Regions from separate parts of the Gordonia sp. J1A genome, predicted to be linked through region 2. Evidence: riboswitches for the same ligand, from Rfam matches in the RefSeq annotation. Region 2 holds a riboswitch; the other holds the start of a gene.

Region 1 (15,660 bases), 1.6 Mb from region 2:
GGATTCGTCCGGCCGTGTCCGGACGCGGTGCGCCGCCTCCTGCAGTCGACGGCGGCGGATCAACGCCGCCGGTGACAGGCCGACGTACTTGGCGGTGAGGCGCTGCAGGGTCCGTTCGCTGATCCCGAAGAGTTCGGCCGATTGATCGACCCGGATCAGAGCGGGGTCGGACTCGAGCGCGGTCACCGCGCGGTTCGCGAGCAGCGCCTCGTCGGTGAGCGACGCGCGAGCCCGCAGCCACCGTCCCACCGTCTCGGCAGCGGCCGCGGGGTCGGGCGGGGAGCCCATTCCAGTGGTCATCTCAGTGCTCACCGCGGCGTGCAGGTCCGGTGCGGACACCACGGTGACGGTGTCGAGATGTTCGGCGGGACGGATGGGGAGTGCTCCTGCGGCCGCGGGCCGCAGGAGTGCTCCAACGGCCCATCCTGTTCCTGCCAGGTCCCGATGACTGATCCGGGTGGTCGCACCGGCCACCACGACGTGATCGTGCTGAACCACCAGATTCAGGGCGCCGAAGCCGATGACCTCCTGGCGGCTGACACGGCCGGTCGGCAGCTGCCAGCGGCAGATCCAGAACCACCGGACCAGGTCGGCCGTCGCGCCGATGGCGGGAAGTCGATGGAACTCGGGAAGCGACTCGGGGCGCAGGACGCCTCGGTCGGACGGGACATCGGGGCGCGTCACGCCTCGCCGATCGAGAACCCGCCCTCCACCTCGGCGCTGGCGTAACTGCGGAACGCGATGTGCGTGGCACTCGTGCGGACACCGGGAAGACGGTTGATGGCGCCGGTCACCACCGAGGCGATCTCCTCGTGATTGCGCACCCGGACCTTGGCGATCAGGTCCACGTCGCCGGCGCACGAGTACACCTCGGTGACGCCCGGGATCTCGGCGACGGCCTGGGCCGTCTCGGGGATCTGATGGATGTCGGCTCCGATGAGAACGATGGCGGTGATCATGGGCTCGACTCTAGTGGCTTGCCGCCAGGCCGTTAGCGACTCGTCGCCTCGCGCGCCGATCGCGCAATGCGTGCGAAGTCGCGCCAGCGCTCGGCCGCGCCGATCGGCAATGAGAGCTGGTCGCTCACGTCGACCAACCGCGTACCGGACTCGTACAGCCATCGCTCGATCAGCGCCGTCTCCTCGGCAGGCGCACCGGCGAGCGGTCCGCTGTCGTCGGCCGGGGGCAACACGGTCGTGGACGCGGCTCTGAGTCGTTCGACGACCGCCATCGGGGCCACGCCGCGAGCCGCGTGCGCGGAGCCGGCCAGGCGCCCGTATCTGACGACGCTCAGCTCCCAGCCGCCGGCACCGTCGGGCCGTGCGCCCACGACCTCCGGCCGCTGCGCCACCGCCGCGAGCCGCTGCGTCCGGGCGAGGGTCTCGATGGTCGCCGACAGCCGGTCGCGCGCCCGGGCCGCCGACTCGAACCGGCGCTGCTGGGCCAGGTACTCGACGCGTTCGCACAGAACCGCGAGAAGCGAGTCGGACCGTCCCGAGATCAGGTCGCGTACGGCCTCGACTCGGCAGAGGTAGTCCGGCAGCGTCTGCGGGCGGTCACTGGCGGCGCGGCACGTTCCCGGCAGCGTCGCGACGAGCGGATCCGGCAGTCGTCCCGCCTCCGTCGGCCCCTCACACCAGTGGTGACTCGCCTTCTTCAGGTCGGCGCCGCACGTCCGCAGCCCCGCCGCCCCGGAGAGGACGTCCGCCACCTCCAGCGCGACCGCCCGGCTCGTCACCGGCCCGAGCGATTCGGTCCCCGGCGTGCGCGACACCTTGAGGCGCGGGAAGCGCTCGGCGGTCAGGGTGATCCACCAGCCCCGCTGCGGATTGCGGGAGCGGCGATTGTAGGACGGCTTGTGGACTCCGAGGAGTCGCAGTTCGGCGACCCCGGCCTCCAGCGCATGAGCGCACTCGACGTGATCGACGCGGGTCGCGAGTGAGACCATCTCGGCGATCCGGGTGCGGGTGTCGCTTCCGTTGAAGTACCCGGAGACGCGACGGTGGAGGTCGACGGCGGTACCTATATATAGGACCTCCTCCGACGGACCGCGGAAGAGGTAGACGCCGGGCCGATGGGGGAGCCCGGACGCCATCGTGCGTTTGGCGCGCATCGCCGGCGTCGCCCGGGGCAGATACGTGGTCAGATCGCCCACCGTTCGCACCCCCTGGTCGCCGACGCGCTCCAGAAGTCGATGGAAGACGTCGACCGTGGCACGGGCGTCGTCCAGCGCACGGTGGGTCGGCCGGACCGAGACGTCGAACAGATCGGCCAGCGCGAAGAGTTTGACGCTCGGCGCCTCCTGCCTGCTCAGAATCCGTCGGGCCATCACCACAGTGCACAGGGACGCGGAGAACGGCCACGGCAGGCCCGCTCGGGCAGCGCTCCTCCGCAGGAACCCCATGTCGAAGCGGGCGTTGTGCGCCACCAGGACGCACCCGCGGGCGAACTCGACGAAGGACGGCAGCACCGCCTCGACGGCTGGCGCGTCGTAGAGCATGGCGGTGGTGATTCCGGTGAGGGCGACGATCTGCGGCGGGATCGCGCGCCCGGGGTCGACCAGCGTCGCGAACTCGCCGAGCACTTCGCCTCCGCGGATCTTGACCGCACCGATCTCGGTGATGCGGTCGTTCTCCGGACTGCCGCCCGTGGTCTCGAGGTCGACCACCACGAAGGTGGTCTCCCGCAATGGAGCGGAGGTGAACTCGTCGGCCTCGGGAAGGTCGGCGAACGACAGCTGTTCGACGGTCATGGCCGAACCGTACGGCGGGGCTCTGACAGCCCCGGCCCGACGCGCTTCGACGGACGGAGATGTCGTAGGGGCGTCGTAGTCTCCACCCGAGGTCGACGGCGACGAGACGTCTTCGGGTCGCGGACAACGTGATTGCCCGGTTTCGCCGTCTCCACCGAGATGATGAGAGGCAGATCACATGAAAATTGACTGTGCGCGGTGTCCGATGCGAGCGCGAGCCTGCGGCGACTGCATGATGCAGGTCTTCTTCGGTCCGCCCACCAGCGGTTATGGGGTCATGGAGAACCCTGACCCCGCCGGTGCCGAACTCGCCGACGCGATCGATGTGTTCGCTGACACAGAATTGATCTCCCCTGAGGTCGCGGGTGCGGCCAAACGGGGTGTCGTCGCAGGTGATGACACTTTCCGGGAGTCGTGGCCGGGTGGCCTCCGCGCCGTGTGAGCCGGTAGTGGACGGCACGCCTACGGCGGGCCAGTGGACATCGCTGTCAGGGTTTCGTAATCTTTCCGAGACCTTCCAGTCAGGGATGTCCCGGAGCAGTCCGGGTGCCCGGTGGGTCATCGCCTAATCGCCCTCACCAACGGGGGCGAACCGGGGAACCACTTCCTCCGTGCGACCGATGTGAATCGTGCGTGCGGATTGGGGTGAATCGCACAAGGATTGAAGCTTCGGGCTTCTTTCTGCCTGCGTAGGGTCCATCTCTTCCGGCCCGAACCCGACAGCTAACCCGGTCGGCGATAAGGGAGAACAACAAGGAGTACGTGTTTTCGTGGGCAAACATAGTTTGGAGCAGACCAGTGCCGGCCGTAAGGCCGCCAAGTCCGCAGTGCTCGCCGGCTCGATCGCCATCGGCGGATCGCTGGCGTTCGCCGCAGCTCCCGCACATGCCACTCCGGTGACCGTTCCGAACGTCGGCACCTTCGACGTTCCGGGACTGCCGCAGAACCTGGTGCCGAAGGCCCCGCAGGCCCCGAGCCTGGACATCGGCACCCCGCAGCAGGTGCGCGCCAAGAAGGCGCTGCGCTACGCGGAGTCCAAGATCGGCGCGCCGTACGTCTACGGTGCGGCCGGCCCCAACGCCTTCGACTGCTCGGGTCTGACCTCGTGGGCCTACAAGCAGGCCGGGAAGATCATCCCGCGTGACAGCTACGGTCAGCTCGGCGGCGGCACTCCCGTCGCATCGCTGGCACAGGCCCAGCCCGGCGACATCCTGATCTTCAACGGCGGCGGCCACGCAGGCATCTACGCCGGCAATGGAATCTTCGTCCACTCGTCCACCGAGGGCGTTCCGGTGAAGCGCGACAAGGTGAACGCGTGGAACCTGACGGGTATTCGCCGCTACTGAGCAGCGACTGCCGTTTGAACTTCGGTGAAGGGCGGGACGGCGTGAAGTGCGCCGGCCCGCCCTCACGGGTATGAAGGATCGAGTGCGAGTGGTGTTGAAGAGTCGAACGTCCCGGACGCTCAGACGGGCGGCCGCCTTCGGGCTGGCAGCCGTGTCCGCGTCGACGATCATGGTCGGGGCCCCCGTGTCAGCCGACCCGGCGCGCACCCCCGACCAACTGCTCTCGAAGTACCGCTCGCTCTCGGTGAACGCCGAGAAGACCTCCGAGGCGATGAACGCCGCGCAGGTCGAGTACGACAAGCAGCGCCGCATCGTCGCCGTCGAACGACGCAAGGCCGACAAGGCGGCCCATCAGCTCACCGCGATGCAGGGCCAGATGGACGCGGCCCAGAAGAAGGTGGACGCCCTCGCGCGCGTCAGCTACCGCGGCGCTCGCATCAACCGCCTCTATGCGATGCTGGTGAGCGATTCGCCCCAGAATCTCCTCGACAACATGTCGGGTCTGGAAGTGATGTCCCGCCAGTCGGCGGCCGACCTGCGGTCGGTGGTGAAGACCGCACGCGAGGCCAAGGCCGCCAAATCGGAGGCCGAGAAGACCGCCGCAGCCGCGACCCAGGCCATTGCCGCCTCGGAGAAGCAGCGCGGTGAACTGCAGGCCAAGCAGGCGAATCTGCAGATCGAAGCCGTTCAGATCCGCGCCATCTACCAGTCGATGACCGGCAAGCAGCTCGCCGCGCTGCGCGGGCCGAAGTACAACTTCGACCCCCGGGCCGTGCCGAAGGGGACCTCTCCGGAACTCGTGGCCGTCCAGGCCGCGATCTCGCGTATCGGTGATCCGTACGTCTGGGGCGCCACCGGGCCGAACCAGTTCGATTGCTCCGGCCTGATGCTGTGGGCCTATAAGCAGGCCGGACGTTCGATTCCGCGGACCAGCGAGGCCCAGCTCGCAGGCGGCACCCCGGTCGATCGCAACGACCTCGAGCCGGGAGATCTGATCATCTACTACCCGGATGCCACGCACGTCGGGATGTATGTGGGCGACGGTTACGTGGTGCACGCATCGACCTTCGGTGTGCCGGTCGCGGTGGTGCCGATCGACAAGGCCGGCCCGTACAACTCCGCGCGACGGTACTGAGTGCGCCCCCAGCGTGCCGCGATCGCGGCCACTGTCTTGGCGGCCGTGACTGCCGCGTCGCTCACCGCCTGTGGCTCCGATGCCGATCACCCATCGGCCACTTCGTCTCCGACGATCGCGACGACGCCGCTGAACCCGTTCGAACAGCAGCGCTACGACGGCGTCACCGCCCTGCTCGACCAACTGTCGTCGGCGCTGCGCAACGGCGACCGCAGAGGTCTGTCCGAACTCATCGATCCGGCCGCCACCGTCGAGTTCCGGCATCGGCTCGACGCCGTGGCTGCCGATTTCGCATCGGCGCCGGTGGGAAAGCCGCTCAAACTCAAGGAATTCCGCTATCGAGTGGCGCCCCAGACCGGCCCGGAGCACCTTCTCGAACCGGATTTCGAGGCGAAGCTCGAAGCGGCCGGCGCCTCCGACAGTTGGGTGACGCCCGTCGATCTCGACTACGCGCTGGGAGGCGCGTCGTCGCCTGGACTCGACGAACCGACGGTGACCCTCCACCAGAGCCTGACCTTCGCGCGATACGGCGACGACTGGAAAGTCGTCGGCGACGGTGGCCTGGCGCCCGACCCGTCGCAGGCCTCACGCGAGAATCCGAAGGCACCCGAGGTGGGACCGTGGGCGTTTCCGGGGCTGTCGGCGAACGACGTGCGCACCTCCGGGGGGACCTCGACGGTTCTGTGCTACCGGGGCGCGGAGAAGACCGCGGCTCAGGTCGCCGAAATCCTGCCCGCTGCGGTGGATGAGGTATCGAAGTTCTGGGGCGACGACTGGGTCCGGCGGATCGCGGTGATCTCCACCGCCGACGGCGCTCAGTTCTCCGGACTCACGAGGACCGTTCCGGTCGACACCTCAGCTGCCGCGGCCGCCACCGTGTACACCATGATCGATCGTCAGAATCAGCAGGTGGTGGGACAGCGGATCGTGCTCACGCCCGCCGCCCGTGCCCTGTCGAAGCCGGCGCTCGCCGTCGTGATCCGCCATGAGCTCACGCACGTCGCCTCGCGGCTCAACACCGCCGAGAACGCGCCGCTGTGGCTCACCGAGGGCGTTCCGGAGTACGTGGGCCGCAAGGGCACTTACCGGGACTTCGTCGACGCCGCACCGGAATTGGCCGCTGCCGTGGCCGCCGGCGACGTTCCGAAGGCGCTGCCCTCGGACGGGTCGTTCTCCGTCGACTCGGACGCGGCCCGGATCGCCTATCAGGAGGCGTGGTCGTTCGCGGCCTTCGTCGGCCAGAGGTTCGGCGAGGAGAAGCTCAAGAAGATGTACATCGGTGTCGGCAAGGGCGGAGACACCTCGACCACCGACGACGCGATGAAGGACGCGCTGGGTGCCGACAAGTCGACGGTGGTCGCCGACTGGCAGGCGTGGCTGCGCACCCAGGTGCGCCGGTGAGACGAACGCTGCTTGTCACCAACGACTTCCCGCCTCGGCCGGGCGGCATCCAGTCGTACCTGGAGAACCTGATCGCCTTCCTCCCGCCGGAGGACGTCATCGTCTACGCGCCGACGTGGCGGGGCTGCGAGGAGTACGACTGCGCGGCTCCGTACCGGATCGTCCGCCATCCCACGAGCCTGATGCTGCCGACTCCCGGAGTGCTGCGAAGGGCTGCGAATCTCGTGCGCGACAACGATGTTCACACAGTCTGGTTCGGCGCGGCGGCTCCGCTCGCGGTCCTCGGGCCCAAGCTCCGGAAGGCCGGGGCTCGGCGGATCGTCGCGAGCACACACGGTCACGAGGTCGGGTGGTCGATGCTGCCCGGCGCCCGCCAGGTACTCCGGTACATCGGCGACCACACCGACGCGATCACCTACGTCAGCCGCTACACCCGCGGCCGGTTCGCGGCGGCCTTCGGCCCGCGGGCATCGCTCGAGTACGTCTCCTGCGGAGTGGACGTCGACCGGTTCGCGCCGGACTCCACGGCGCGGCGCGTGCTGCGGGAGCGCTACGGACTGGGCGACGCACCCACAGTGCTCTGCCTGTCGCGGCTCGTGCCGCGCAAGGGCCAGGACATGCTGATCAGGGCGTGGCCCGCGATCCGTGACGCAATTCCCGACGCGCGGCTGATGATCGTCGGCGGCGGTCCCTACGCCGATGCGCTGCACCGGCTCGCCGAGGAGAACGGCGTGATGGATTCGGTGACCTTCACCGGCGGCGTCCCCGCCGCGGAACTGCCGATGCACCACGCGATGGCCGACGTATTCGCCATGCCGACCCGCACCCGGGGCGGCGGCCTCGACGTGGAAGGCCTCGGCATCGTCTTTCTCGAGGCCTCGGCCAGCGGTGTGCCGGTGGTGGCGGGCGACTCGGGCGGGGCGCCCGAGACGGTGCGCGAGAGCCTGACGGGCACCGTCGTCGACGGCCGTGACCGGGCCGCCGTCGCCGGGGCGATCGTCGAGATCCTCTCCTCACCGCGGCTCGCTGCGGCGATGGGGGAGGCCGGACGCGAATGGGCAGTGGAGAACTGGCAGTGGAAGATGCAGGCCGCGCGCCTCATGCGGCTGCTGTGACGAGCGCCGTCCGGTCCGGCCGACCACGCCGCCCCACGCGCTTGAACTGACGATCCCCGCGAACCCCGTCGGAAGGGGTTCGCGGGGATCGTCATACCGCGTCTCGGTGCCCGCAGGCACGCACCGGCGGCTACTTGCGGTAGATCGCCGCGATCTCCTCGGCCCACTTGTCGGCCACCACGTTGCGCTTCACCTTCAGCGTGGGGGTCAGTTCGCCCGAGTCCTCGCTGAAGTCGGTCGGGAGGATGCGGAACTTCTTGATGGTCTCGGCGTGGGAGACGGTCTCGTTGGCGGCGTCGACGGCCTCCTGGACCTCGGCCAGCAGGTCGGGGTCCTGCGCCAGATCGGCGACGCTGAGGTCGGCGGACTTGCCGTGGCGCTCCTTCCACGCCGGGAAGGCCTCGAGATCGATCGTGATGAGTGCGCCGATGAACGGTTTCTGATCGCCGACCACCACGGCCTGCGACACCAGTGCGCTCGCGCGGATGATGTCCTCCATCGGCGCGGGCGAGACGTTCTTGCCGCCGGCGGTGACGATGATCTCCTTCTTGCGGCCGGTGATGCTCAGGTAGCCGTCCTGGTCGAGCGCTCCGATGTCGCCGGTGTGGAACCAGCCGTCGGTGATCGCGGTAGCGGTGGCCTCGTCGTTGCGCCAATAGCCGGTGAAGACCACCTCGCCGGAGAGCAGGATCTCGCCGTCGTCGGCGATCCGGACGGCGTTGCCCGGGATGGGCCGGCCGACGGTGCCGACCTTCACCTGGCCGGGGGTGTTCACCGTGACCGCGGCGGTGGTCTCGGTGAGGCCGTAGCCCTCGTAGACGGGGATGCCGACGCCGCTGAAGAAGTGTCCGAGGCGCGAACCGAGGGGTGCGCCGCCGGAGATCGCGAGTTCGCAGACCCCGCCGAGCGCGGCGCGCAGCTTGGCGTACACCAGCTTGTCGAACACCGCGTGCTTCGCGCGCAGCAGCAGGCCCACGTCACCGTTCTGGGCGGCCGTCGAATACTGCACGGCGACGTCGGCCGCGAGATCGAAGATCTTGCCCTTCCCGCCGTCGTGCGCACTCTGGCGTGCCGAGTTGAACACCTTCTCGAAGACGCGGGGGACCGACAGGATCAGCGACGGCTTGAAGACGGAGAAAGTCGGCAGCAGATTGGGGATGTCGCTGGTGTACCCGACCTCCATGCCCGCCTCGAGCGCGACCAGGTTGATCGCGCGGGCGAGTACGTGTGCCATCGGCAGGAACAGCAGCAGGCGCTTGCCGTCGCCGAGCAGAGCATTCAGCGGGGTCTCCATCACGCCGGCGATCTCGCCGAGCAGGTTGGAGTGGGTCAGCATGCAGCCCTTGGGGCGGCCCGTGGTCCCCGAGGTGTAGATGAGGGTGGCCGGACTGGAGGCCTTGAGCGTCCGACGACGCGCGTGGACCTCCTCGTCTGCCACGTCCTTGCCGCGCTCGGTGAGGAGTTCGACGACTCCCGGGCCGTCGGCGACGTCGATCTGGAACACCTGGACCGAGTCGTCCACCGATTCCACCGTGTCGATGACGGCGCGGTGCCCGGCGGTCTCGGCGATGATCGCCGTAGCGCCGGAATCGCGCATGATCCAATCGATCTGGGGACCGGAGGAGGAGTCGTAGACCGGGACGGTGATCGCGCCGGCCGACCAGATGGCGAAGTCCAGGAGAGTCCATTCCAGGCGCGTGGCCGAGACCAACGCGACGCGGTCGCCCGGTTCGATGCCCGAGGCGATCAATCCTTTGGCGATCGCCGTGACCTGTGCTCCGGCCTCGGCCGCGGTGACCGGGAGCCACTGCGAGCCGGACTGACGACGGAACACGGTCTTGCCGCTCTGCTTCTCGACGATGTCGAAGAGCACGTCGGACGCGTTCCGCTCCTCGGGGATCTGAAACTTCGCGGGCACGCGGCACTCGGCCATGAAATACACCTTCCGGAACGGAAATTTCTCAGAACGACCTGAATCTCTGAGTGATCTTAGACCCACTCGGAGTGCCGGTTACGCACGAGTCGGGTTTCACCCACGGGGCCGGGTGTGTGAAGCTAGGACGGTGACGAGCATTCAGGTTGCCGACGAGGTCTTCGTCGCTGCGGCGCCGTCGCTCGCCGGTGCGGTGGTGGGCGATCGGGCGCGCTGGCGGCAGTGGTGGCCGGACCTCCGGCTGACCGTGGTCGAGGACCGCGGAGACCAGGGCGTGCGGTGGACGGTGGCCGGACCGGTCGAGGGCACCATGGAGATCTGGTGCGAGCCGTGCATGGACGGTTTCATCCTGCACTACTACCTGCACGCCGAGCCGTCGCGCCCACTGCCGGACGGGGCGCGCGAGCGGATGGACGCGGTCGCAGAGCTGAACCGCCGCAGGCGCATCGCGGGCAAGGAGATGTCCTTCCATGTCAAGGCGCTGCTCGAGGGAGACCGCGAGGCCGGGGCGCCCGCGGCGTCTGCCGCCGCGGGGGCGTAGCGATGGCCGACCACACCGAGCAGTCGATCGTCATCAACGCCGACGTGGCGGACGTGATGGCAGTGATCGCCGACTTCGACAACTATCCGCAGTGGGTCACCGCGGCCCGCGAGGTGACCGTTCTGGAACGGGACGCGTGGGGACGGGGCGTTCGGGTGCGATTCGTCCTCGACGCGGGAGTCCTCGCCGACACCTACGAACTCCGATACACGTGGGACGAGGACGGCGACGGTGTCTGTTGGACGCTCGTCTCGAGTGAGCTGCAGCGCGCTCAGGAGGGCAGTTACCGTCTGGCGCAGCAGGTTCCGGGTTCGACCAAGGTGACCTACGCTCTCATGGTGGACCTTCACATCCCGATGATCAGCCAGTTGAAGCGACGCGCGGAGAAGGCGATCACCGAGGCCGCGCTCGGCGACCTGAAGAAGAGGGTCGAAGGCTGATCGATCTAGCGCCCATCGATCTGGTGCTCGGGCCGGGTGGCTCGGGCGTCTCCGTCGTCGCCGCGGCCGCGGCACTGCGGCACACCACGCACCCGCCCGCGGGCGTGCGGCTGGGCGCCGAGCGGGGCACACTGCTCGTCTCTCTCGACTCGCGGTCGTATCTGCCGGAACGTCTCGGCGTTCTTCGGCTCCCCGGGGAACCCGTCGCGGTGACCGCCGACGTCGACCTTCTGCAACTCGACCCGTTGTCCGTGCTGGAGCAGGCGTGGAGCGAGTTCACCGGTGCGCTCACGGCGGTGAGCTCGGGCAAGGCGCTGCTGCCGATAGTCGGTTCGGTGGCGTCGATCGCGCCGGGCGAGCTGTCGGCTCTGCCCGGCGTACAGGAGTTCCTGCTGCTCAGGCGGATTCGCGAAGCCGCGACCGCTGGACGGTGGCGACGCATAGTCGTAGACCTGTCCGGCTGCGGTGATCCGTTCGCCCTGTTGCGGTCGCCGACGGTGCTGTCCGCGGCACTCGAACGGCTGTGGCCGCGGCACGCGCGGCTCGCCGAGGCGGCGGAGAAGCCCGCGGTGGCGCAGTTGTCCGCGGCGGTGGAGGGCATCGACCGCGACTGCCAGGATCTGGCGGATCTGTTCACCGATCCGCACGGGGTGGCGGTCCACGTGGTTGTCGACGCGGGGGACCGCGGAGCGCGTGCGCTCGCAGACCAGATCGCGATCAGCGACCTGATGGCGCTGCCGTTGCGATCGGTGCTGGTCAATGAGGGCGCGGGCGGCGCGGCACAGGTCTGCGCGATCGATACCGCGCGGGCGGTGCTCGGCGGCGACGACACGGTGCAGGTGATGGCCGTGGCCGCCGCGCCGGAGGCGGTCGACCGGCTGTCCCGGATCCGCCGGGTGGTGGTCGATCTGCCGACACCGGGCGGGCGGCCGCGCGGGTCGGGCGCGCTGACCGTCGCGCACGTCTCCGGAGAGGGCCTGGACAGCGTCTTCGAACTGGCGTGGGACCAAGGGCTACCCGACCCCGACCGGCTGGCGCTGGGCAGGTCCGGCGACGATCTGCTGGTGACGGTGTCGGGTTTCCGCTTCCCGGTCCGGCTGCCCTCGGTGCTGCGGCGGTGCCTGGTGACGGGGGCCGACTGGCATGCGGGACGGCTGGTTCTGCGCTTCCGCCCGGACCCGGCCGTCTGGCCGCAGCGGCGCACCGGAACCACTCCGGACGGGGACGGTTGACCGGACGAACGATCCCGGCGACGGGCACGACGAGAAGCCGGTGAACGTACACTCGTCGTTGTGAGCGAGGGCATCGACCGGGTGGGATGTGCGGTCTGTCACCACTCCGGTGCCCGGCGCTGGGGATCGGCCGCCGCGCCCGGTAGCGTCAGGTGTTCGCGATGCGCACCCACGTGCCGTCCGACCCCCGCTTGCTGCCCGACCCCCGTTTGCCCGACCACCGATGTCGGCCCGACCACCGAGGACTCCACCCACGATGACCGACGACCACGACGCCACCGGTTCAGGAGCCGCCGACGCCGGCGACTCCGTGCAGGCGTTGCTGCTCGGTTTCGCGAATCAGATCGACCAGCTCGCCGGTCTGATCGCCGGCACATCCGGGCCGCGAGTCCCGGGTTCCGGGGTTGCGGGATCGGGCATTCCGGAGCTGCTCGGAGACGTCGGCACGATGGTCCGGGAACTCGGCGACCTGCTCGCCCGCATCCTCGCCGCACTGATCGCGGTGCTCGAGGCCGTCGCCGACATGCTGCGCTCGGATCGGTCCGAGCGCGCAGGCACGTCATCGCGGTTCGAGACGATCTCGGTCAACGTCACGCCGATGGGCAGGTGACGTGACCGCGCGCGCAGGCGACGGGGCGTCGCCCGGTTCGGAACTGACCATCGGCATCGACATCGGCGGCACCAGCGTGAGAGCTTCGGTGGTGGACGCGCGCGGTCGCCAACTCGACACGCTTCGCACGGCGACCCCGCCGACCGCCGAGTCACTCGAGCACTGCCTGCACCGGCTCGTCACCGAACTGCGGGACCGGTGGGCGGTGGCAGCGGTGGGACTGGCGATCGCGGGTTTCCTGACACCCGATCGCCGGACGGTGCGCTTCTCCCCGCATCTGGCCTGGCGCGAGGCTCCGGTACCGGAGACGATGACGCGCAGGCTGGGGTTGCCGGTATTCGCCGAGCACGACGCCAATTCGGCCGCACTCGCCGAGCTGCACTTCGGTGCGGCGGCAGGTGGACACAACACGCTCGTCCTGTCCATCGGCACCGGGATCGGCGCGGGGATGATCATGGACGGGCGGCTCTATCGCGGCAGCTTCGGCGTGGCGCCGGAGTTCGGGCACCTCACCGTGGTTCCGGACGGCCGCCCGTGCAGTTGCGGCAAACGCGGTTGCTGGGAGCGCTACTGCAGCGGGACGGCACTGGTCGACACCGTGCTGGAACTGCTCGCCTCGCACGACTATCCGCGCAGCGTGCTGGCCGCCGAGTCGGAGGCGGACCCGGGCTCGCTCACGGGCAGGCGAGTGGCGGCGGCCGCGGCGGACGGCGACCCCGCGGCACTGGCCGCGTACGAGGACATGGCGCGCTGGCTCGGCTACGGTCTCGGCATGATCGCCGACGTCTTCGATCCGGATCTCATCGTCCTCGCCGGCGGCGTCGGTGCTGCGTCGAGTCTGTTCCTCGACGACGCGCGCGAGCACTATGCGGCGGCGGTCACCGGTAGCGGGCACCGCCGGCTGGCCCGGATCCGCGGTACCCAGCTCGGCGAGGCGGCGGGAACGATCGGTGCGGCCGAGGTGGCACGGCAGGGACTGGCGATGCAGGTGGCGGGCAGTCAGTAGAGTTTCTTCCGATGCGTTCGGGCGCCGGTGCGCCGGTGCAGGTCGGGAATCGAGCAGGAGGGGCAGCAACGTCCATGTGGTACTACCTTTTCAAATACATCTTCATGGGTCCGGCGCTCCGCTTGATGGGACGTCCGCGGATCGAGGGGCTGGAGAACATCCCCAAGGACGGTGCCGCGTTGATCGCGTCCAACCACATGGCGGTGGTCGACAGCTTCTACCTGCCGCTCATGGTGCCGCGGAGGATCTTCTTCCTCGCCAAGAGTGAGTACTTCACGGAGAAGGGCCTCAAGGGGCGCTTCAAGAAGTGGTTCTTCAGCACTTCGGGACAGATCCCGATCGACCGGTCCGGCGCCAGCGCGGCCGCGGACGCGCTTCTGGCGGGCAAGAAGGTGCTTGAGGACGGACGGCTGCTGTGCCTGTATCCGGAGGGCACCCGCTCGCCGGACGGCCGACTGTACAAGGGAAAGACCGGGCTCGCACGGATCGCTCTGGAGACGGGCACACCGGTGATCCCGATCGCGATGGTCGGGACCGATCGGATCAACCCGCCCGGCACGGTGCTGCCGCGGCCCACCCGCATCGTCGTCCGAGTGGGCGAACCGCTCGACTTCTCGCGGTACGAGGGCATGGCAGGCAACCGCTTCATCGAGCGCGCGGTCACCGACGAGATCATGTACGCGCTGATGCGTCTCGGCGGCCAGCAGTACGTCGACGTGTACGCCGCCAGCCTCAAGAACGCCGGCGGAGGCGCCAAGGCGGCGGCACCGACGGCGCCGGCCGCGAAACCGGGCGACGCGGCCTGATCCGATTCCGGACCCCATGACGGTGTCCGCGCCGGCCGTCAAGCGGCCGTGGCGGACACCGTCGTCGTCTCGGGGGCGCGGTACGGCAGCCGCCACAGTGCCACCAGGAGCGTCACGCCCCAGAGCGTGAAGGCGTTGCCGATCAGGTGCTGCCATGCAGCCCAGCCGTGCTCGATGGGCGGCAGGAGCTGGAAAGGCCCCACCGCGAAGATCACGACCCCGGTTCCGGCGAGGCCGAAGTACGTGGCACGGTAGCGGCGCTCATCGACCCGCCAGCCGATCGTCAGGCACAGGAGCAGCGCCGGGACGCACCAGACCCAGTGGTGGGCCCAGGTGGTCGGCGAGACGAGCAGTCCCCACACGGCCACGGCGCACGTGATCGCGAGGGCGTCGACGCGGCCGGTCATCGGTCCGCGCGCGAACGCCTCGGCGGGGCGTGCCGCCAGCACCGCCGCCAGCGCGAGGACCGTGGCCGCGACGCTGGACAGGATCCAGGCAACCTCCGCGGCGCTGCCCGCGTCACCGAACACGCGGAGCCACGCGGCGTTCAGATTCTGATTGATCCGCCCCTCGGGTTGGCCGATCCGGGCGGTGTGGAACAGGGTGTCGGTCCAATACGTGCGGGAGTCGGCCGGCATCCAGATCCAGCCGATCGCCGCCGCGCCGACGAACGCGGCCAGTCCGGTGGCGACGGCGCGGAACCGGCGAGCCACAAGGAACACGCCGAGGAAGACCAGCGGGGTGAGTTTGACCGCCGACGCGATGCCGATCAGGACACCCTGTGCGCGGCGGCCCCCGGCGCGGTGCAGGACGAAGACGTCGATCATGATCATCGCCATCAGCACCACGTTGATCTGACCGAATCCGAGGGTCATCCAGAACGGGTTGAACCAGATGGTCGCGACCGATGCAGCGATCGCGAGCCACCACCGGTTGCCGGGCGAGCCGATGTCGAGCACGGCGAGCGAGAGCTTGGTGACGTAGACCAGCAGCGCGGCGGTGACCAGTGAGATCCCGATGCTCGCGACGGCGAGCGGGATCGCACCCAACGGGGTGAACAGCAGCGCCGCGAACGGCGGGTACGTGAACGGCAGCCAGATGCCGTCGGCGGTGAAGGGCATCGAGCCGTCGGCGTACAGACTCAGGCCCTGATGCCAGATCTGGCCGCCGATGCGGTACACGTCCATGTCGAACCGGGTTCGGGTGCCGAAACTGGATGTGAAGGGCACGCCCAGGATCTGCAGGGCGGCCGAGAGTGCGAATGCGGCGACGATCGCCGCCCTCGCGGCTGGTCCGGGCGACCACCGGGTGAGCCGCTCGGCGAGCCGTTGACCCCGGAGCGC
Region 2 (15,660 bases):
TCGTGGACGTCTGAGCGTCCGGACGTGATCCGACGGTACTTTCCGTGATTGGCGCCACAACCGGAATTATCCGGACCACGGTCCGGTTATGCTCTGTGTGTGTGCGGCACACGCCGCCGCAGAACCACAGACGCCATCGAGATCGCTTCCGCAAGGAGAACCGTCATGACTGCAGCAACCGTCACCCCCGCTGACCTGACCCCCGGCACCTGGACCATCGACCCGGTCCACTCGACCATCGGCTTCTCGGTCCGCCACCTGATGGTCTCGAAGGTCCGCGGCACCTTCGACGCCTTCACCGGCACCATCACCATCGCCGAGGACGGCACGCCGTCGGTTCAGGCCGAGATCGACGTCACCTCGATCAACACCCGCAACGAACAGCGCGACGGCCACATCAAGTCGGCCGACTTCTTCGACGCCGAGAAGTTCCCGACCGCCACTTTCACCTCCACCTCCGTCGTGGAGAAGGGCGGGGACTACGAGCTCACCGGCGACTTCACGCTCAAGGGCGTCACCAAGCCGGTTACCCTGAAGATGGAGTACAACGGCGTCAACGCGGGAATGGGCCAGGGCCCGGTCGCGGGCTTTGAGGCCTCGACCGTGATCAACCGCAAGGATTTCGGCATCGACATCGAGATGCCGCTGGAGACCGGTGGAACCGTGGTCGGTGACAAGATCACCATCACGCTCGAGATCGAGGCGACGCACACCGCCTGATCGCTCCACCCCGACATCACCTCCCGGTCTTCGGTAATCTCAGTGAGATTCCATTGGGCCGGGAGGTGATTGCTTGTGCGTGGCGAGACTCGCACTGAGCTGCACCGTTTTGCCGAATGGGTGGACCGCAGGCTGAAACTGGCCTACTTCGGCGGGCGGCTCGTGGAAGGCGGAAGCGAACGCGTCGCCACCGAGTGGCGGGCGATGGACGTGGCGACCCGCCGCGGAATCGTCGCCCGGGCCATGGTGCTCGGAAGCGCGATTCTCGGCGGGGCCAAGATCCTGATCAGCATCGAGACCTTCATCGCGGTGTTCCTCGCGTTCAGCGGCGGCGAACTCACGCTGCACTCGGGTTCCGAGGATCCCGGCATGCTCGCGGTACTGTTCTCGACGCTGGTCGGACTGATCGTCAGTCTCGCGATCTCGCTGCTGTTCCTGAAACCGCAGTTCGCGTGGTTCGTCAGCGGCGGTCCCGCCGACGACGACCGTCGAAGACAAGTGCAGGTGATCCCGACCCGCGTGGTGTACGCCGACCTGGTCGGCTGGCTCGCCGCGTACCTGATGTACGTGGTGCTCTCCGACGCCGAGCCGGTGTTCCTGCTCGCCATGCTCGTGGCGTTCATGCTCGCCGCCATAACCTCGGCGTGCCTGAACTACATGTTCATCGAGAGCGCGGTCCGGCCGTTGACGGTGCTCGCCTTCGGCGGGCGGTCGATGCGGTTCGCGATGCACGGCGTGCGCGAGCGCATGGCGGTGATCTGGCTGGTCTCCTCGGCGGTGCCGATGGTCGGGATGGTCACGATCATCGTCGGGCGGGTACTCGGCCTGGTCCCGCAGGTGGAGGATCGTTTCGACTGGCCGATCGCGTTCCTGGCCTTCATCGCGCTCGCCTCGGGCGGGCGCGTCGTCGGACTGGTGGGCCGTGCGATCCGCGATCCCCTCAACGAGATGAGCGATGTCATCGAATCGGCTCGCGACGGCGACCTGACCAGGCGCGTCGCCGTCTACGACTCCTCCGAGATCGGTGTGCTCCAGCACGGCATCAACGGGATGCTCGACGGCCTTCAGGAACGTGACCGGATGCGCGAGATCTTCTCCCGCCACGTCGGAGTGGGGGTCGCCGACCTGGCTCTCGAACACGGCGGAGATCTGGTCGGATCGAACACCGAGGTCGCGGTGATCTTCGTCGACATCACCGGGTCGACGTCGTTCGCGGCGCGGCGCGACCCGCGCGAGACCGCGGTGGTGCTCAACGCCTTCTTCTCCATCGTCGCCGAGGTGGTGGAACGGCACGGCGGCTTCATCAACAAGTTCGAGGGCGATGCGGCGCTCGCCGTATTCGGTGTGCCCGCGCCACTGGACAATCCCGCCGAATCGGCGTTGGTGGCCGCGCGCGAACTCGGTGTGGCGCTCGGTGAGAAGCTCCCGCTGGAGTGGGGGATGGCCGTGGCCTACGGTCCGGTGTTCGCCGGCAACATCGGAGCGCGGACCCGGTACGAGTACACCGTGATCGGGGACCCGGTGAACGAGTGCGCGCGGTTGTCCGACCGGGCCAAGGAGGGATACTCGCCCGTCTACGCCAGCGGCGCGGCCATCGACCGTGCCGGCGCCGACGAGGTGGCGAAGTGGCGCCGCGTGGATCGGGTGACCCTGCGCGGTCGGCCGGAGCCGACCGAGATCTTCGCGCCGCGCGAGTTGCTGATCCGCGCCGAGCCGCCGTCGCTCGGTAGTGTGCTGGCTGACCTGGTGAAGTTCGCCATACCGCGTGAGCGTTCGCCGCGTGCGGCCGCGAAGGAGCAGTGACATGAGCGATCGGCCGACAGCCGGATTACCCGACCAGAGCGGCCGCACCTGGGTGATCACCGGCGCGAACAGCGGGCTGGGTGCCGAGATCGCCAGGGCTGCCGCGGCGGCCGGCGCCGACGTGACCCTCGCCTGCCGCAACCTGGACAAAGCCGAACGTGTGGCGGGCCGGATCGGCGCGTCGGCGCGCGTCGCGCATCTCGATCTGGCCGATCTGGGCTCTGTGCGCGATTTCGCGGCCGGCGTCGAGCCGTTCGACGTCCTGGTCAACAACGCCGGAGTGATGGCACTGCCGCACAGGCGTACGGCCGACGGTTTCGAGATGCAGATGGGCACCAACCACCTGGGGCATTTCGCCCTCACCGGACTGCTGCTGCCCAGAGTGCGCGAGCGGATCGTCATCATGTCCTCGCTCGCGCAGAACTGGGGAAGGATCCACGCCGACGACCTCAACTGGGAGCGGCGGCGCTACAACCGATGGGCGGCGTACGGCGACTCCAAGCTGGCGAACACCGTGTTCGGACGAGAGCTGGCGCGCAGGCTCACCCAGTCGGGATCCCCCGTGCGGGCGGTCCTGGCTCATCCCGGCTACACCTCGACCGGTCTGATGGGGCAATCCGAGACGCCCGTGGACTACCTGATGAAGGCGGGCGCGATGCTTCGCGTGGGGCAGCCTGCGGCTCAGGGGGCGTTGCCCGCACTGTTCGCGGCGACGGCCGACGTCCCGAACGGCAGCTATTGGGGGCCCAACCGGGTGCTGCGCGGTACACCGTCGCGTGCACGTTATCGTGCGGCGGCCGACGATCAGCGGGTTCGCGACCGCCTCTGGTCGGCGTCCGAGGAACTGACGGGCGTCACTTTCGACGTCTGAGAGCGCGCGGGTCAACGCACCCCGGCGGGACGGAACTGGACGCTGATCCGCGGGCCGGCCCCGGGCGTCTTCGGGACCGCGTGATCCCATGTGCGCTGGCATGAGCCACCCATCACCAACAGATCGCCGGAACCGAGGATGAATTTCCGTGACGGTCCGCCGCCCCGCGGGCGCAGCAGAAGGGTGCGCGGAGCGCCCAGGGAGACGATCGCGACCAGGGTGTCGTCGATCCGTCCCCGACCGATCCGGTCACCGTGCCAGGCGACGCTGTCGGAGCCGTCCCGATACAATGCCAGACCCGCGGTGGCGAAGCCCTCGGGCAGTTCTCGTCGGTAGTGGTGCGTCAGTGCACCGCGGGCCCGTTCGAGGATCTCGTGCGGCAGCGCGCTGCGCTGATCGTAGAAGGCCAGCAGTCGCGGGACGTCGACCACCGACTCGTACATCTGCCGGCGTTCGGCTCGCCACGGCACATCGGCGCGTAGGGCGTCGAACAGGTGCATCGACCCGGTGACCCAGCCCGGGCGCACATCGACCCAGGCGCCGTCGGAGAGCGGGTGTCGTACGGTGCTCGCGCTCAGTGCGGCCAGGCCGACGTCCGCGTCAGCCGAGTCGAACAACGAGGCCTGAACTCCAGTGCCCATGGCTGGAGCCTACCAGGGCATCGAATGTATGTTCTAGTACGAACGGCGCGCGGTCATCGCAGACTGCCGAGTCGCTCGGCGGCCTCGGCGATGACCTCGTCGCGCTTGCAGAAGGCGAAGCGGACCAGGTGCCGCCACGGCTGATCGTCGTCGACGAATGCGCTGACCGGCACGGCGGCGACCCCGATCCGCGCCGGCATCTCGCGGCAGAACTCGAATCCGTCCGAATACCCGAGAGGGCGCGGATCGGCGCAGACGAAGTACCCGGCCTCGCTGCGGTGGACGTCGAACCCGGCCGTGCGCAGCGCGTTCGACAGGACGGTCCGTTTGCGCGCCAGGTCGGCGGCGTTGGCCCGCACCCAGTCCATCTCGGTGCGCAGCGCGTGCGCTACCGCGGGCTGGAACGGTCCGCTGCCGACGTAGGTGAGGAACTGCTTGGCCGCACGCGCCGCCGCCACCAGATCGGCGGGACCGGTGATCCAGCCGACCTTCCACCCCGTGCACGCGAAGGTCTTGGCGGCGCTCGAGATCCGCAGGGTGCGCTCGGCCATCCCGGGCAGCAACGCGAGCGGGTGCTGGCCGCGGCCGTCGAAGAGCAGGTGCTCGTACACCTCGTCGGTGATGGCGACGGCGTCGTACTCGATCGTCAACCGTGCGATCTGGGCGAGGTCGTCGTCGGTGAGTACCGTGCCCGTCGGATTGTGCGGCGAGTTGACCAGCACCGCAGCGGTATTCGGTCCGAACGCGGCGGCCAGCGCCGATCGGTCGAGCACGAATCCGTCGCCGTCGCGCACCAGCGGAACGGTGCGCCGGACACCGCCCGCAAGGGCGACGCAGGCCGCATAGGAGTCGTAGTACGGCTCGATCATCACCACCTCGCGGCCGGGCTCGACGAGTCCGAGCAGGGCACCGGCGATGGCCTCGGTGGCGCCGACGGTCACCAGGACCTGCGAATCAGGGTCGCGGTCGATGCCGTAGTGATCGCGCTCATGTGCGGCGATCGCGTGGCGCAGCGACGGCACACCGATCCCGGGCGGGTACTGATTGCCGCCTGATTCGATCGCGTCGACGGCCGCCGCCAGCATCGATGCCGGCCCGTCGGAGTCGGGGAACCCCTGACCCAGGTTGATCGCGTCGTGCTTCACCGCGAGGGCCGACATCTCCGCGAAGACGGTGGACGTGAACGGGCGCATGCGGTCGACCAATGGCATGGCTCCAGGTTGGCACACACCCGACCCATGCGGTCAGCGGACGTGCGCCACTCCCGTGCACGTCGGCGCGGCCAGGGTGAGGAAGGGCCCTCGGTTCATCGCTCGCGTGGTGATCCGGACCGGTCCCGGACCCGTGGCGATCTCCGCCGAGAACCCGGCGCCCTCGGCGTCGTGGGTGAAGTGGGCATTGCTCTGGCCGCTCCGGCCGGTGCGCAGGTTTTTCCAGGTCAGGGTGCCGTCGGTGCGGTAGCCCCAGATGCTGGGATTGCCCCAGGTGACGCTGATGCGCCCATTGCCGTCGGGGTAGACGGTGACGCCGCCGTAGTAGGGATTATCGATGATGTTCGGTGACAGGCCGATGCAGTTCTGCGCGACGTACTCGCTGGTCTCGATGTCGGCGCCGGCCGCGCCGGCCCCGGCCGCGGTTCCCGCGACGACGGCTCCCGCTGCGAGAGCGACGACAGTTCCGGTGACGAGACGGTTCACGGTTCCCCCTTGGAATCGACGATGGTGTTCGAACCCCCGACAACCGGTATGTCGCACGAACAGACGACGAGTGTTACGTGCGTCTCACGGCAGCGGCGGTCCGACGATGTCGTCGGCGTCGACGATCCGGTACGCGTAGCCCTGCTCGGCGAGGAATCGCTGGCGGTGCGCGGCGTAGTCGGCGTCGAGGCTGTCGCGCGAGACGACCGAGTAGAAGTGCGCTTGACCGCCGTCGGCCTTGGGCCGCAGCAGACGGCCGAGGCGCTGGGCCTCCTCCTGGCGAGAACCGAACGTACCCGAGACCTGAACCGCCACCGAGGCCTCGGGGAGATCGATGGAGAAGTTCGCGACTTTCGAGACCACCAGGGTCTGCAACTCTCCCCGGCGGAAGGCGTCGAAGAGCTTCTCGCGTTCGGCGTTCCGGGTGGAGCCCTGGATCACCGGGGCGTCGAGTTCCCGGCCCAACTCCTCGAGCTGGTCGATGTAGGCGCCGATGACGAGGGTCTGGGAGTCCCGGTGGCGTTCGAGGATCGACCGGACCACGCGGATCTTGGAGTGGGCGGTGGAGCAGAGCTTGTACTTCTCCTCTGGTTCGGCGACGGCGTACTGCAGCCGCTCCGAATCGGTCATCGTCACCCGGACCTCGATGCACTCGGCCGGAGCGATCCAGCCCTGCGCCTCGATGTCCTTCCACGGGGCGTCGTAGCGTTTGGGGCCGATGAGGCTGAAGACGTCGCCCTCGCGTCCGTCCTCGCGGACCAGCGTGGCGGTGAGGCCGAGGCGCCGTCGCGACTGGAGGTCGGCGGTCATGCGGAAGACCGGGGCCGGAAGCAGATGCACCTCGTCGTAGATGATCAGACCCCAGTCGCGCGAGTCGAACAGGTCGAGGTTCTTGTACTCGCCCTTCGACTTGCGGGTCATCACCTGGTAGGTGGCGATGGTGACGGGGCGGATCTCCTTGCGCTCGCCCGAGTACTCGCCGATCTCGTCCTCGGTCAGGGAGGTCCGGGCCACCAACTCGCGCTTCCACTGGCGGCCGGCGACCGTGTTCGTCACGAGGATCAGCGTGGTGGCGCCGGCCTTGGCCATCGCCGCGGCGCCGACCATGGTCTTTCCCGCACCGCACGGCAGGACTACGACGCCCGAACCGCCCGCCCAGAACGAGTCGGCCGCCAACTCCTGATAGTCGCGCAGATGCCAGTCGGTCTGCTCCAATTCGATCGGGTGCGCCTCGCCGTCGACGTAACCGGCGAGGTCTTCCGCGGGCCAGCCGACCTTCAGCAGGATCTGCTTGAGGCGCCCGCGCTCGGACGGGTGGACCACGACGGTGTCGTCATCGATCCGCGCGCCGAGCATGGGCGCGACCTTCTTGTTCCGCAGGATCTCCTCCAGCACGGCGCGATCCAGGCTCACGAGGGTGAGCCCGTGCGCGGGGTTCTTCATCAGCTGGAGACGCCCGAAGCGGCCCATCGTGTCGACGATGTCGACCAGCAGCGGCTGCGGAACCGGGAAACGCGAGTGTGTGACGAGGGCGTCGACCACCTGCTCGGCGTCGTGGCCGGCGGCTCGCGCGTTCCACAGTGCCAGCGGAGTGACCCGGTAGGTGTGGACGTGCTCGGGAGCGCGCTCGAGTTCGGCGAAGGGTGCGATCGCGGCCCGCGCGGCGGCCGCCCCCGGATGGTCGACCTCCAGCAGGAGGGTCTTGTCCGATTGCACGATGAGAGGTCCGTCGGTCACCGGTCCATTGTCCAGGTTCGGGCGCGGTGCGGCCACCTGCCGTCGGGAGTCAGAGCACCTCGACGCGGGTGATCCGGTGCAGCGCGAACCGGAGGTCGGGCTCGCCGCCCTCCTCGTCGGCCACCAGTTGTCCGGCGGCCAGCGAACGGGCGTGCACCACATGCCGACTCGCCGCGCCCTGCGCGTCCACATAACCGATGCGCAGGCGCCTCCCGGTGCGCAGGGCCAGTTGGATCAGCGTGGACACGGTCTCGCCGGCGGCACCCGACGCCGAGGCCGCGGCGACCGGTCCGGCGGCGCGGTCGGCGGTCCGCATCCGGGAGACGACGGCGTGCGCCTGACCGGGACCGAGAGCGGCGCGTCGATGCGGTGGGGACGACGCCGCACCGCGGGCCGGGACGCGGACGCCTCGGCTGCGCAGGTCTATCAGTGCTCCGGAGGAGTCCTCGCCCGCGGGGCTGAACCCCGATGCGCGCAGCCGGTCGATCACATCGCGCAGCGGTGCCGCCGACACCGCGACCGTCGGGGCCAGGGCGCGCAGGGCCAGCTCGGTCGCGGCCTCGCTGCGCAGCACCTCGGTGAGCGTCGCGGTGTCGTCGCAGCGGATGAACGACGCCGCCACGCCCACGCGCAGCCGGCCGTGTCTGCGGGCGACGTCGTCGATCAGATATGTCAGCGACTGCGGCACGGGCGTCCGTGAGTGCTCGTGGAGGAACGTGGCGATCTCGGCGCTGGTGCGGCCGGTGTCGAGCGTGCGCCGCACACTGTCTTCGGTGATCCGGTACATCGAGGCGGCACCGCCCGATTCGAGGTCGGCGATCAACCGGAGCCGGTCGGCCACGTCCGGATCGAGCGGCCCGGGCACCACGACTGTCAGGTCGGCCTGGACCAGGAAGTAGTCGATGAGGTCGGGCAGGGACGCGTCCATCGCCGCGAGCACGTCGGCCGCCGACTCGGCGTCGGCGGGAACGTCGAGGAGCAGCCGCCCGGCGGTCGTGAGCGAGCCGTGCGCCACGAGTCCGAGTTCGGTCGCCTCGCGCAGGGTCTCGGACACCACATGCACGTTGAGCCGGCGGAGACGGCGCGGATGACGCCATCCGAGTACCGCGGTCAGCGCTTCGGGGGACACCGGGTGGGCGGGCTCGGCGTCGGCGAGCGGAGCCAGCACCGCGCGGCGCGAGGCCGCGGCGGTGGCGTCGAACAGTTCGGACGACAGCGCCGCGAGGGTGTTCCCCTCGCGGTCGGTGTCGCCGATCTGCCAGGGCTGCCGCGGCAGATCGAGCCACGCCCGCGCCATGCCGAGCCATTGTCGCCCGGAACTCAGATGCGCCCAGGCGTCGACGGCGCCGGTGGGCGCGAAGACGTCGTCGGCGAGGTGGTCGCCCGCGTCGGAGTCGGGCGCACCCGCGTCGAGCAGCCGCTGCCTGGCCAGCAGCTCGACGAGCAGGCCGACGCGGCTCACGGTCAGGGCGGTGGTCTTGGCGAGGCGCCGGAGTTCGCGGATGCCCAGGCCGCCGGACCGCAGCAGGGCCGCCGGTGCGGTGCCGAGCGCCTCGATCAGATCGCCGGAGTGACGGAGCAGTTCGAGCGCCTCGCCCGCCCCCGCGGCGTCGACGGCCTTCGCGTCGAACCGCCCGGGGCCGTCCGCACCGGTGAGTGGCGGTTCCCGCAGGACCGCGGTCTCGAGCGGCGGCTGACCGCGAAGCAGTTGTCCCACCTGGGGCGGAAGCTCCACGGTCTGCTCATCGATCCGTGCGAGCAGACCGAGTGAGATGAGGGTGGGCACCGGCGCGCTCGGATCGGCATCCGGTGCGGCGTCGCGACTGCGCCCGAGAGACGACCCCTGGGCGAGTGTGGTGAGCAGTTCCCTGGGCCGCTCGGCGGCCGATTCGATGCGCTCGCGGATCTGCGCGGGAGTCGACTCCGCGATGGGGCCGAGCAGATTGTGAGCCCGCCACGGCAGGGCGGCGGGCAGATGCGCCCCGGCGATCCAGTCGGTGTGCCTGCCGCGCCGGCGGGGGCCGGTGCCCCACAGCAGTGCACGGGTGACCATCTGGTCGAGACGCGCGTCGACGTCGCCGCGCCGCGCCCGCCGACCGAGACGGGCGACGATCGCGTCCCGGCTCACCGGCCCGAGGAGTTCCTTGCGTTCGCCGATCGCACTGGACGCGTCGAGAAAGGCCTCGATCACCGCGACCGCCAGAAGGTCGAGCCCTTCGCCCGCCAGGGAGATCGACGCCGCCGACAGCGCGCGCTGGGCGAGGACACCGGTGCCGCGGGGCGGGGGAGAAGCGAGGTCGGGCCGGGCGATCAGCAACTCGACGAGCGCATCGTCGGACCGCTCGGCGAGATCGTCGGCCAACCCGCGCAGCGGCAGGTCGGGACTCATTCGGACAACTGTACCGCCGGTTCAGCGGGCATGGCACAATGAGGCCGTGGCTAAGAAGAGTGGATACGTGGACAACGGTTGGCCGACGGATATCGGTGAGCAGCACGCGGTGACGGAGTTCACCTCTCACCTGGCGGGTGCGCTCTCGCCGTTCGGCGATTACTACGAGCTGCCGCAGCCCGTCGACAGCCTGCCGTACATCCAGTCGAAGACCGTCGTCAACCGCTGACCTGACCTGAGCTCTGCCGAGACCGGCCGGACCGTGTGGTCCGGCCGGTTTTCGTGCGTCATGTGTCACGTCGGTGCGGGGGCGGTCGCAAAATGCGAGAAGACCCCCGCCGAAGCGGAGGTCTTCTCGGATGAACTTCTCGGGTGATCAGGGGAGGTTGATCAGGCCCTTGTTCTGGTTGTACAGCTTCAGCTGGTCCGGGGTGAGCTGGTAGCCGGAGTCCTTGGCGGCCTTCCAGGCGCTGCGCACCTCGGGGCTCACCTTGGAGTCGTTGACGACCTTGTCGATCTGCTGCTTGGCCTCTTCGGTGTTCTTGGCGTCGGCAGACTTGGCCAGGCCGGTCTTCGGGGCGTCCTGCTGCTTCGGTGCGAGCGGGTTGGCCGGCTTGGGGGTGGCCGGGGCGCTGCGCTGGGTGGGGCCCGAGAGGGGACCGCCGCAGGTGGGCCATGCGCCCTTGCCCTGGGTGGCGAGAACGCGCTCGCCGACGGCGATCTGCTGCTCGCGGGTGGCCTGGTCGGCGCTCGGTGCGTACTGGGTGCCGCCGTGGGCCGCCCAGGTGCTCGGGCTGAACTGCAGGCCGCCCTGGTAGCCGTTGCCGGTGTTGATGGCCCAGTTGCCGCCGGACTCGCACTGTGCGACCTGATCCCACTCGGAATCGGTCGCTGCCGAGGCGTGACCGCCGCCCATCAGGGCCGCGCCGCCGCCGATGATGGCCGACGTGAGGGCGATCTTCGCGAAAGTCTTGGTATTGGTCGTCTGCTTCGAGTGACGTCCGGACATATGTCTTCGTTTCCTCTCTCCACGCGCCTACGAGGTGAGCTGTCGGGTTCGGGCTGAGAGGTGCCCGGTCCGGCTCGCGTCACTGGGTGCGACGTCTGCCGGGCTTAACCCCAAGGCCGACCACCGAGGTGATCGACCGGTTCCCGGAGGATTGTGGGTCCCCCGTCCTCGCTCCTGAAACTGCATCAGCGGGTGTCCTGCCGGCGGAGCGAGGTTGGGCGCGACCGGCGGAACGGGCGTTCGGGTGGTCGCCTGGGTGGCGGCCGTCATGAACACTACGTCGTCGGGCCCGCGAGAACATCTGATGCGAAGAGGTGCTCTGAGGTGGTGTGAAGCGGCCGATCGGGCGTCGTGGCACGTCCGTGCTGCTCACGGCACTGATACCCGTCTCGTATCCCGTTCGTTATCCGGTTGTTATGTGACAAAGGTCACATCCTGATTGAGAGTTCCGACACGCCGGTATGTCAGGATTGCGCGCGTCGAGCTTCGAGCGCGCGGAAGCTGCTGGCGTGGAAGACAAGTGGTTCGACGTTCGGGTCGCAGCGCAGGGCGTCGATGGTCAGAAGCACCACGAGGTGGTCGCCCGCGGGGATCTCTGAGAACACCGTGCATGCCAGGTGGGCGGCGGCGCCGGGGATGAAGACCGCGCCCGAGTCGTCGGCGATGGGGCGTACCCCGGTGAACCGGTCCTCCGGCGGCCCCGCGAGCCTGCGGCAGACTTCGCCCTGGTGCGCGGCGAAGACACTCACGCCGACGGTGCCGCCCCTCAGTGCGGGCCAGGTGGTGGAGCCGTTGCGGACGCACACCGACACCAGCGGCGGATCGAGCGAGACGGTGGTGAAGGCGCTGGCGGACATCCCGATCGGGTCGCCCCCGGGATCGTCGCCTGTGCGACACACGGCCACCACGCCGGACGGGAAGCAACTGAAAGCTCGTTTGAGTTCGGTCTCGTCGCTGACGGGCCGCAGCGGCCGGTCCGGGTCGATGCGGTTCACCGGCTGCGCCGGCCGGACAGCAGGGCGAACACGATCCCGAGCAGCAATCCCAGCGGTGCGCCCATGGCCAGAACGTAGACGGTCGTGACGACGGCCGTCCCGGTGTCCCGGACCGCCGGGAACAGCAGGGCGATGCTCGCGATCATCCCGATGCCGAACATGACGACGGCGACCCCGAGCAGGCGTGAGGACTTCTGGGTCTGCATGGCGTCAACGGTAGCCCGAACGCTAGAATCTGTTGCAGCGCGCCTCCGCTCGGACTGCCATCGGGCCAAGGCGCTTTTGTCTGTGGCAGACCAGATCAGTTGTGAAGGTGAGCACTGTGCCGACCGGCCGGGTGAAGTGGTACGACTCCGCGAAGGGCTTCGGGTTCCTGTCGCAGACCGACGGCGAGGATGTGTACGTCCGGGCCAACGCGCTGCCCTCGGACGTCTCGGAGCTGAAGGTCGGACAGAAGGTGGAGTTCGACATGGCGGCGGGACGCCGCGGCCCGCAGGCGCTGCGCGTCACGGTCCTCGAACCGGCGCCCAGTGTGGCGCGCAACACGCGCGAGGCGGCACGCCGCGAGCGGGACGCGAAGCGTCTCTCGCCCGACGAACTGCACGGGCTCATCGCCGATCTCATCACCTTGCTCGAAGGCAAGGTGCAGCCGGATCTGCGCAACGGCCGCTATCCCGACCGGAAGACCGCCCAGCGGATCTCGGAGGTCGTCCGCGGCGTCACACGCGAACTCGACCGCTGAGGCGGGCCTCCGTCCGGCCGAGCTAGCCGCGCTGGTCGGGCAGCGTCGCGGTGTTCGGAATGCGGAAGTCGACCGGCAGAGTCCGGATCGAGAAGGTGCCGCGGATCGACAGGTCGACGTCGAGCGAGTCGTTGTCCTGGCCGGGGGTCTTCTCCCGGTACGCCGAGATCGACGACACCTCCACGCCCATCAGCACCCGATCGGGTTCGCTGTGCAGAATCTGCGTGAAAGTGGTGCCCGGCAGGTGCAGCCACATCACGCGTGCGATGCCCCGTGGTGTCGCGTATTCGGCGATGAGCGTCCACGGCCCGTCTGAGATCTCCTTCGGAACGCTCAGGGTCACCCGCTCGCCGATGGCGACCGGGTGGTCGTAGGTGCGGAGCTTGAACTTGCCGTTCCGGTCGACGAGTCGGCAGTCGTCCATCTTCACCGAGCACCAGTACGACGGTTCGGCCCGGGTCAGGTGGTCGCCGGCCTGGAACGAGATGGTCGGCAGCGGCTTCTCGTGTCCCCGGACGAGCAGCGTGGTGGCGCCGGCGATGATCACCAGGGCCGCGACCACCACGGCTCCGATGATCGCGAGGGCCTTCTTGTCTCCCGGTTGCATCACGTCGAATACGTCCTTCGGTTAGGGGGCGGGGGCTGGGGGATGTGCGGGCTCGATCAGGGGCGTGTCGGCCGCGGCTCAGCGCGGTGCGCGCAGATGGTCGGGCACTTCGATCGGCATCGTCGGGGCCGCGTGATCGGGGCGGCGGCCGCCGAAGCCCGGCACCATCGTGGAACCGCGGCTGGTCAGGAAGGTCTGGACGAGACCGATTCCGACGAACACGGTGACCACGGTGAAGCCGATCCACAGCTCGGTGGGCAGGAGCACACCCAGGGTGGCGCCGAAGACCCAGCAGAGTTGGAGCACCGTCTCCGACCGGCCGAATGCGGACGCCCGGGACTCCTCCGGTAGATCGTCCTGGATGCTCGAGTCCATGCAGACCTTCGCGATGGCGCTGGTCGCCGAGCCGATGAAGCCTGCGACGACGACGAAGATCAGCGAGTTGAAGATCGCGGCCAGCAGACATCCGACGAATGTGGCCGCGGTGGACCACACGACGATCGCGGTGGGATTGCGCAGCTCGATCCGCGTGCCGAGGCCGTTTCCGGCGGCGTTGCCGACGCCGGCGGCGGCACCCACCGCACCCAGCATCATCAGCTGCGCCCAGCCGGAACCCAGGTGGTCCTGCGCCTTGGCGTAGAAGGCGATGTACAGGGTGAGAAACCCGGTCAGGATGCGGATGGTTCCGTTGCCCCACAGTCCGGTCACCACCGAACGGCCCAGCGGCTGGCGCATCTTGGCCGCCAACCGCTTCGAGAGGCTCGGCTTGTGGGCCCGCTCGGTGGGGGCCTCGGCGTCCGGACTGCCGCGGTAGGTGATCGTCGTCGGGACCTCGCCCTCGGTCACCTCCACCCACGACGGGATCTTCATGCAGTAGTAGCCGCCCATCGCGGCGACCAGCACCAGCCAGATCATCGCGCCCGGAACGTGGAAGGGGAGGAACTTGCCGAGCACCATCTCGAGCGCGCCCGCGATGCCGCCGCCGACGATGGTGCCGCCGATCAGGCCGAACGTGGTGAGCCGGGAGTTGACGCGGGGCAGATCGATCGAGGGCGGCAGCACGCGCGGTGCCACGGCCGATTTGAGCACCCCGAACGATTTCGACAGGACCATGAGCCCGAGGGCGCACGGATAGAGCACCCACGGCTTGTACGTGAGCTGCCCGGATGAGGAGTCCCACGAGGAGTTCACGATGATGAGCAACCCGAGGACCGCGCGGAGGCCGAAGGTCGCGGCCATCGCGATTCGCCGCCCGTTCTGCAGCCGGTCCAGAAGCGGCCCGATCAGCGGTGCGATGAGCGCGAACGGTGCGATCGTCAAAGCCAGGTACAGGCCGACGTTGACCTTCGATTCGCCGGTGGCCGCGGCGAAGAACAGCGTGTTCGCCAGCGCGACCGCCATCGCGGCGTCGACGGCGCTGTTGGCGATCACCGGCAGCGTGAGCGCGGTGAGTCCGGACCGGTCGGCGCCGTCGGCCGTCGCCGCGCGATGCACCATGTTCACGCCGCGGGCGGTGAAGTACTTCGACCGCCGCGCGAAGACCCGGACCACCGTGACCTTCTCGGGTGGAACGTATTCGGTGCCGCGGCGACGGTCCTGCGCGCCGGCCTCCGGCTTGATCCGGGTGGTCGGCTGGTCGACGGGTTCGGTCTGCGGGTCGAGCGGGGGCAGATGCGGGTTCCGGGTGCGCGGAGGCAGATAGCCCTCGCTGGCCGGACGTTCGCGGGACTCGAACGGTCGGGTGGGCACGCGCGGTCGCGGGTCGGCCGGGTAGTTCGCCTGGCCGGGATGCGGCGCCGGCCGCCGCGGAGACCGCGGAGACTGCTGCCGGTCACCGCCGTGGGGGCGGTTGTCACCGGGTTGACGAGGATTCACGTCATCAATTGTTCCCTATGACGCGGACAAGGCTGGGAACAGGCGGCGCCCGACGCTTCGTGCGTGCCTCGCCGATCCCGCGAATCGTCTGCGAAAGGTGCCTGACGTGCATTACCCCGGGCCGCTATTGCACACTGGAAGGGTGAGTGTTGCATTCGAGAACGGCGCCCTGGTGGATGCTGTCGCCTTCGCGCGCGAAGCATTGATCGCCGACGGCGAAACGCCTGGTGAGCATCTGGGGGCGCGCTCGGAGGGCGAGTACGCCGCCACCCACTACTTCGCCGCCGAAGTCCCCGGCTACCGGGGTTGGCAGTGGTGCGTCGTCGTCGCGGGTGCGCCCGAGTCGAGGGAACTGACGGTCAGCGAGACCGTCCTGCTCCCCGGCGACGGCGCTCTGCTCGCCCCCGAATGGGTTCCCTGGGTGGATCGCGTCGCGCCGGGCGATCTCGGTCCCGGCGATCTGCTGGCCGCGCCCGCCGACGATCCGCGGCTGGTCCCCGGGCAGATCGACACCCTCGACGTCGATCCCATCGACCGGGATCAGGTGGGGCAGGTCTCGGCGGAGATCGGCCTC

What was found. A riboswitch is a leader RNA that binds a small molecule or an ion and turns the genes downstream of it on or off. The one in region 2 is predicted to bind cyclic di-AMP.
Region 1: it holds a riboswitch for cyclic di-AMP, as region 2 does, so the genes downstream of both, ACZ5QD_RS07365 (C40 family peptidase) here and ACZ5QD_RS18535 (transglycosylase family protein) in region 2, are expected to answer to the same signal.

The regions. Positions count from the first base shown of each region.
Region 1 covers NZ_AP041607.1:1,570,814-1,586,473, reverse strand. Annotated here, with positions in the region: gene ACZ5QD_RS07385 (AraC family transcriptional regulator) at 1-684, opposite strand, end outside; gene ACZ5QD_RS07380 (Lrp/AsnC family transcriptional regulator) at 681-959, opposite strand; gene ACZ5QD_RS07375 (DEDD exonuclease domain-containing protein) at 992-2,752, opposite strand; gene ACZ5QD_RS07370 (hypothetical protein) at 2,958-3,194, shown strand; cyclic di-AMP (ydaO/yuaA leader) riboswitch at 3,305-3,504, shown strand; gene ACZ5QD_RS07365 (C40 family peptidase) at 3,523-4,098, shown strand; gene ACZ5QD_RS07360 (C40 family peptidase) at 4,187-5,233, shown strand; gene ACZ5QD_RS07355 (peptidase MA family metallohydrolase) at 5,279-6,634, shown strand; gene ACZ5QD_RS07350 (glycosyltransferase family 4 protein) at 6,631-7,749, shown strand; gene ACZ5QD_RS07345 (AMP-dependent synthetase/ligase) at 7,880-9,682, opposite strand; gene ACZ5QD_RS07340 (hypothetical protein) at 9,813-10,223, shown strand; gene ACZ5QD_RS07335 (SRPBCC family protein) at 10,226-10,663, shown strand; gene ACZ5QD_RS07330 (ArsA-related P-loop ATPase) at 10,684-11,895, shown strand; gene ACZ5QD_RS07325 (hypothetical protein) at 12,152-12,505, shown strand; gene ACZ5QD_RS07320 (ROK family protein) at 12,507-13,511, shown strand; gene ACZ5QD_RS07315 (lysophospholipid acyltransferase family protein) at 13,586-14,317, shown strand; gene ACZ5QD_RS07310 (glycosyltransferase 87 family protein) at 14,356-15,660, opposite strand, start outside.
Region 2 covers NZ_AP041607.1:3,953,104-3,968,763, forward strand. Annotated here, with positions in the region: gene ACZ5QD_RS18485 (zinc-binding dehydrogenase) at 1-14, shown strand, start outside; gene ACZ5QD_RS18490 (YceI family protein) at 166-720, shown strand; gene ACZ5QD_RS18495 (adenylate/guanylate cyclase domain-containing protein) at 796-2,523, shown strand; gene ACZ5QD_RS18500 (oxidoreductase) at 2,525-3,394, shown strand; gene ACZ5QD_RS18505 (alpha-ketoglutarate-dependent dioxygenase AlkB) at 3,406-4,035, opposite strand; gene ACZ5QD_RS18510 (pyridoxal phosphate-dependent aminotransferase) at 4,089-5,246, opposite strand; gene ACZ5QD_RS18515 (hypothetical protein) at 5,280-5,732, opposite strand; gene ACZ5QD_RS18520 (DNA repair helicase XPB) at 5,817-7,469, opposite strand; gene ACZ5QD_RS18525 (helicase-associated domain-containing protein) at 7,519-9,858, opposite strand; gene ACZ5QD_RS18530 (hypothetical protein) at 9,905-10,087, shown strand; gene ACZ5QD_RS18535 (transglycosylase family protein) at 10,235-10,867, opposite strand; cyclic di-AMP (ydaO/yuaA leader) riboswitch at 10,876-11,068, opposite strand; gene ACZ5QD_RS18540 (flavin reductase family protein) at 11,332-11,862, opposite strand; gene ACZ5QD_RS18545 (hypothetical protein) at 11,859-12,068, opposite strand; gene ACZ5QD_RS18550 (cold-shock protein) at 12,185-12,604, shown strand; gene ACZ5QD_RS18555 (DUF2771 family protein) at 12,627-13,211, opposite strand; gene ACZ5QD_RS18560 (MFS transporter) at 13,290-15,086, opposite strand; gene ACZ5QD_RS18565 (DUF3027 domain-containing protein) at 15,229-15,660, shown strand, end outside.